2 regions of the Latilactobacillus fuchuensis genome follow, and region 1 is predicted to be linked to the other one. Evidence: predicted binding sites of a transcription regulator. Region 1 holds the regulator's gene; the other holds the start of a gene.
The links. Region 1 encodes NrdR, which represses ribonucleotide reductase genes. Its sites were predicted from a motif close to ACACNATATATNGTGT; they were not measured.
Positions count from the first base shown of each region.

Region 1 (3,433 bases):
GATTAAAACCAGCTTGGGCGCGTATCCGGGCGCTAACGTCGTTTGACCGTTGGCTAATTTCTGTTTTTCATTAACGTATTCGTAGATTTTAGCGGCGCTCCGCGTGACCGTCTCCTGAGTCAGCCGATCCTGATTCGCCTCAATAAAAGCTTGCACATCCGGATCTTGTAAGGCGGATTCAACCAATTGATTGAAACGTTGGTTTAACTGGCGACGATTCATCTGTTCAATGAGTCCTTTTTTCATATCTTCCATTATTCTCCCCGCCCTTCACGAATTTTTTTGAGCAATTGATCGACTTGATTCTGATCGGCCTTAGTTGTTGTTTCCTTGGGTGCCTGATAATCGGGTTGCGCCCACTTCGGCACGGTTTCTTGTTTCGTCGGTTTTGTTTGATAACGATTATTTTGTTTCGTCTTCGCTTTATCAGTTTGCGCGGTTTGGAACTGACGAATCTGCTGAATGGCATCAACCGGTGTTTGAACCCCTTTTTGCGCCCACTGATTAGCAATCCGATCCAACAAGGCTTGCGTCAAACCTTCATAACGTTCAGTAATGTACGCCACTAAAATGTTGAGCACATCGTTACTAAAAATATAGCGTCCTTGCAAATCTTTTAGCGCCCGAATTTCATTTTTAGCGACGTAGCCGTGTTTTTTCTGCTTTAAATCGTTCAAATAATCGACCGGTAGATAGCGTTGGCTGTCTGTTAACCACTGCATTTCTTGTTCGTTAAACTTGGCCTGCTGCCCCTGCTTTTGTAATTCACTTAAGGTATATTTAGAATCAGTCGCTACTTTATTTTGAGCGGCGTGGCGGCGCGTATAGTTGCCCAGAACATTTTGTTCAAGCACCTCCATATTCAACGTATTGTCTCTGGCATCCATCGTCGTGCCCATTAAGTTCGCGAGGGTTATTTCGTCTAAGCCGTAGAAATAATGTAAATTAAATAACCGTTGTTCATTGCGTAGCACTTCGTCGGGTGAAATCTGCCGTTGCCCTAACACATCTTGCAACAGTTCCCAATCAAACGTCTGTAACTCAAGCGCGCTAAAACTAGGTTTATTCGGCGATTTCTGCTGATAAAGGCTCTTCGTTTCTGCCACGCCATCTGGTGTATTTAGCAAATGGTCATTTTGAACGTGGAAGACGGTTAAAAAGTTCTTACTGACTTCTTTATAATCTTGTGAACGTACCGGTTGGAGCTTAAACCGCTCCCGCAATTCGATAAACCGCTTCTCGCCAACCGATTCATACAACACAACGCTCAATAGATCGTCTTTAAAAAAAACATCTGGTTTCATTGGCGCGTATAGTTCATAAACCAATTGGCGGCCTGCTTCACCATTTTTTTGATACGTCCGGATTAAGCCTAATGCCTCTAATTTACTGCGGCCGTCATAGAACGCTGGTAAATCGACACTCAATAAATTCAATAGCGTTGCGTGGGTTTGAAATTGATGTTGGCTCGCAACATCCTTCACTTGACTCCACAATAACAAATAAAGACTATAGGCAACGGCACCCATCAACGGTTGATACAAATACGTCACCACCGTTTGGTCGAAATCAGTTAAGTAGTTTGCTTTCGTCACCAAAAAGCCGTCTTTTGGACTTAAAAAATCAAATGCATCAGCCATAAAAACGTCCTTCCCTTATTTTGATTCTTTTGCTTTTTCTTTTTTCATCATATCTTGTAATTCTTTCATGAAGACATTCATATCTTTGAATTGTCGATAAACACTGGCAAAACGAATATAGGCAATCTCATCAATTTCTGGCAATAGTGCCATCACGTATTCCCCAACGGCTTGTGACGACACTTCATTTTCACCTAATGCTCGAATTTTATTTTCGACATCGTCGACGATTTCCGTCATTTGTTCCATCGTAACCGGCCGTTTTTCAGCCGCCCGAATCAACCCGCGTAATAACTTATCGCGATTAAATTCTTCGCGCGTCCCGTTTTTCTTAATCACCAATAATGGTGTTTGTTCAACGCGTTCAAACGTTGTAAACCGGAAACGACAGTTTTCACATTCACGGCGACGACGAATAACACGCCCCTCATCGGTTGGTCGACTGTCAATCACCCGTGAACTATTTTGATGACAATGCGGACATAACATAGTGACACCTTCTATTCTTAAATTAAGCTTTTATTTTAGTTTAGTATAAACCCATCTTATCTTGGTTATTATACCATGAACACGCAAATTCACTAAATGTTGAATCGTCAAAAATCCCGACCAAAGTTTAATTTAGTCGGGATTTTTTAACTAATCAGTGATTTTCGTTAATAAACTATCAATTTGCGCCTGTAGTGTTGCTAACGACCCTTCATTCTCTAATATATAATCGGCCTGCGCTCGCTTTTCAGCCAACGGCAACTGACTAGCGATTCGTAATTCAGCCGCTTCAGCCGTTAGCTGATTACGGGCCATCAACCGTGCCAATTGCGTCGCATGTGAGACGGCCACCACAGCTACACCATCGAATAATTCGGCGTAACCTTGTTCATACAACAACGGAATATCAACCACCACAACTGAGGCTTGCTTAATCGCGGCCATCTGTGCAATCAAGGCCTGGCGAATAACCGGTGCGGTAATCGCGTTCAACTGCGCTAAGGCTGTCGGTTGTCCAAAAACGAGTTGTCCTAATTTGTGACGATCAACTTGACCATCAATCACTAACGAATCCCCAAAAGTGGCTGCAATTTGTTCTTTAACCGTTTGATTTTCCGCCATCACTTGATGGGCCACTTGATCCGCATCAATCACCGGTACCCCTAGTGTTTTAAAAAGGGTAGAAGCTGCCGATTTGCCCGTCGCAATTCCGCCCGTTAACCCTAAAAAATAGGTCATTAACGCGCCTCTTTTCTAATCTGACAATGCGGACAAAAGTGTGTACCACGTTGGGCGACCTTTATTTTTTCAATCGGCGTCTGACAACGTTCGCACGGTTCCCCTTTTTTACCATAAACATGCAACATCTCTTGGAAAGCACCAGCATGTCCGGTCGCGTTCAAAAAGGTATTGACGGTTGTGCCACCACTATTAATCGCTAATTGCAATTCAGTAATGATGTCATCGTGGAGTTTTTGAACTTCCGCTTGCGTTAATAAATCAGCCGGTGTTTCCGGATGAATCTGGCTCAACCACAATGTTTCATCCACATAAATATTACCTAAGCCGCTCACCACTTTTTGATCCAACAATAACGGTTTGATGGCTTTATGGTGTTTTTGTAACGCTTGATAAAACTGGTGCACGTCAAACGTCGCCGGTGTCGGTTCGGGTCCCAAGGTTTTCAGCCCAGCAACCGTCATTTCTTGGCCGGTTTCAATCAACTGCATCCGGCCAAATTTACGCGTGTCTAAATAACGTAATTGCGTCCCATCAGTCATCTCAAAAATCACGTGGGTGTGCTT
Region 1 is NZ_LT984417.1:1,590,116-1,593,548, forward strand. It holds gene dnaI (primosomal protein DnaI) at 1-255, opposite strand, end outside; gene LFUMFP_RS07590 (replication initiation and membrane attachment family protein) at 255-1,640, opposite strand; gene nrdR (transcriptional regulator NrdR) at 1,656-2,129, opposite strand; gene coaE (dephospho-CoA kinase) at 2,280-2,867, opposite strand; gene mutM (DNA-formamidopyrimidine glycosylase) at 2,867-3,433, opposite strand, start outside.

Region 2 (3,433 bases), 420 kb from region 1:
GTGCGGTGCCGTTTAAACACTGGCCGTTTTAAATGGATTGCTTCTGAGGTAATCGTTACTTGATAGCCCAAGATATTAATGATGGTTAAAATAACCGCAATGAGCGCAATCGTCATCGATTGCCAATTTAAATTGATAAGTTCGAGTTGGATAATTAAGGCTAATAGATAGATAAAGCCAATCCAAGACCACGTCGTGATAAAATAAGCGTAACCTGGTTGGTAGCGGATTGTTAGCGATTTTTGCATGAGCACACTCCTTAGTGTTTTAATAGTACCATTATCATTACTGACTTGTCAGTGGATTGGCGCAATTCTTTAAGAATGATTAAACTTTAACGCAGGACCCTCCCATCGAATCAATTGCCGCTTAGTCCCATTTAACAATCAACTACCACCATTAACCTAAGTAATAGCCTTTTGGCGACATATTTAGTAAACTACTCAAGAAGCTTAATCGAATTTTAGGAGTGATCATTTGGCATTATTAGCAGAAATAACAACTTTAATTATTTTTATCAATGCAGTCCTCGCCATTATTACCGTTTTACGGCAGCCACGGGACATCGCCGCAACGTGGGCTTGGTTATTAGTCTTGATGTTATTACCGGTCGGCGGCTTTATTTTATACCTCTTCACCGGTCGTGGGTTATCGCGTAAAAAGATTTTCCAAAGTCAGTCTCAGATTAACGATGGGATTTTGGCGTTGGTTGATATTCAACGTCAAGAAAATCGTAAAAATGAATTATTGCCTAAAAAGATGCTTTCGAGTGAAGCAACAGAAATGGTCAATTTATTTTTAAATATTAATAACGCCCCCGTCTTAAAGGACAACCACGTGACGTTGTACACGGAGGGCCAAGAAAAATTCGCGGCCCTATTCAACGATATTCGCCAAGCTCAAAAAAGTATCCATATCGAATATTACACCATCTACAACGATCAAATCGGCAATGACTTACAAAAATTGTTAGTTGAAAAAGCAAACGCCGGCGTCACCGTTAACGTCTTATACGATGCTTGGGGTTCTCAAGGCGCAAGCCAGAAATGGTGGCGCCCGCTCGAAGAAGCTGGCGGTCACGCCCGCACCTTCTTCAGTTCTAAACATTCAATCACCGATTTTCGGCTAAATTTCCGCGATCATCGTAAAGTGGTGGTCGTCGATAGTAATATTGGTTACATCGGTGGTTTTAACGTCGGTGATCAATATCTGGGTCGCAGTCATAAACTTGGTAATTGGCGCGATACGCATATGCGGGTCACGGGGAATGCCGTATTAGCGTTACAGGTTCGTTTTTTAATGGACTGGAACGCGAGTGTTGAATCTAACGTGCAACTCCCCTATTCTAATGATCTATTTCCAAAAGAAGTTGCCTCTAAACGGGGGTCGGCTGCGATGCAAATTGTTTCCAGTGGGCCGGATAAACTTGACGAACAAATTAAACTCGGCTATTTGAAAATGATTAGTACCGCTAAAAAACGTCTTTGGATTCAAACGCCTTATTTGGTTCCAGATGATAGTATCATTGATGCGCTAACGACGGCTGCGATGTCTGGTGTCGACGTGCGGATCATGGTTCCGAATATGCCAGATCATCCGTTCATCTACCGCGCAACGCAATATTATAGTCAACTGTTACACGCAACTGGGGTTAAAATCTATAGTTATCAAAATGGTTTTTTGCACGCTAAAACGGTTGTGATGGACGGTCATATCAGTACGATTGGTTCGGCCAACATGGATATTCGGAGCTTTAAACTCAATTTTGAAGCCAACGCCTTTATTTACGATCCGAAAGTCGCCGCGCAACTCGAAACGATATACAAAGCTGATATGCAACACGCGCAATTGCTAACCGATGAGATTATCGCCCAACAATCTAAATGGATTCGTTTTAAACAGAAATTTTCACGATTACTCTCCCCCATTTTATAAAACGTTCGGGTAAAACTATTTAAGTTGTCAGTCATTAAGTTGTCCAACATTTTTTATTTAAAATCAAACGTTAGTCCCACGCGGGTTAATGAATTGTTATGCGTTTAACCCACAAAATAGCCATTGACTTTAGTAGTGATTATGGTTAACTTTATAAGTGAACAGTTCACGTGTGATTCAATTAATCATTCGGCAACAGCCCCTAGTTATAGGGGCTGTTTTTCATTTAAACACAACATCTAGTATTAAATCATTGCAACTTCATTTTCGAAACGGTATACTAATTTTATTAATTAGATTCTTCAAGGGAGTTAAATGATCATGGCAAACATTACATTATACACTAAGAACGGTTGTCCCCAATGTCGGATGACGAAACACTTTTTGGAGACACACGATGTCACTTTCGTTGAACATAACATTAACGACGACCCTCAATATATTGATTACTTACGCGAAAACGGTTTTCAAGCCGTTCCCGTATTAGAAGCTGATGGGATTGATAGCTTTTCTGGTTTCAGACCCGCTGAATTACAAAAATTAGCCATCTAATAGGCGCTTTATTTTTTGTTAGACTAACTCGTCCCTAGAGTTAGTCTTTCCCTTTTTTTAAACCTTAATTTTGCAGAAAGTGGTGCTTAACAATGTCTTTAAAAGAAATCCGTACTGAAGATGTCACCTATTATGAACTCAATAATCAAATTAATATTCCGGTTGACGGTCAAATTCCGTTACATAAGGATCAAGAAGCGCTCGATGCTTTTCTAGAACAAAATGTGCAACCTAATATGGTGACTTTTAAGTCCCTTCAAGATCGTCTAGATTATTTAGTGACTGAAAACTATTATGAAGCTGATTTTCTTAAAGCTTATTCAATCACTTTTATGGAACAACTTAATCAGTATTTGATTGACCAAGACTTCCATTTCAAATCTTTCATGGCTGCCTATAAATTTTACGCACAATATGCTTTGAAAACAAACGATAATGGTTTCTATTTAGAAGATTTTAAAGACCGGATTTTCGTCAACGCTTTGTATTTCGCAGATGGCGATGAAACTTTAGCCATGAATCTAGCAGACGAAATGGTGCATCAACGTTACCAACCGGCCACCCCTAGCTTCTTAAACGCCGGCCGTTCACGCCGGGGCGAATTGGTTTCGTGTTTCTTACTCCAAACAACCGATGATATGAACTCCATCGGCCGGACGATTAATTCCGCACTCGAATTATCCCGAATTGGTGGCGGCGTTGGGATTAGCCTGTCTAACTTACGTGGTGCTGGTGATCCGATTAAAGGGATTGATGGCGCTGCTAGTGGTGTCTTACCGGTCATGAAATTATTGGAGGATTCATTCTCATATTCTAACCAACTCGGCCAACGTCAAGGGGCCGGTGTCGTTTATTTAAACGCCTTCCATCCCGATGTCATTGCCTTTTTGGGGGCTAAGAAGGAAAATGCGGATGAGAAGTACCGGTTAAAGACCCTGTCACTCGG
Region 2 is NZ_LT984417.1:1,171,082-1,174,514, reverse strand. It holds gene LFUMFP_RS05530 (EbsA family protein) at 1-248, opposite strand, end outside; gene cls (cardiolipin synthase) at 478-1,935, shown strand; gene nrdH (glutaredoxin-like protein NrdH) at 2,257-2,487, shown strand; gene nrdE (class 1b ribonucleoside-diphosphate reductase subunit alpha) at 2,580-3,433, shown strand, end outside.
Region 2: a site for NrdR is predicted at 2,166-2,181, ahead of nrdH (glutaredoxin-like protein NrdH). Genes of this name have one in related genera too.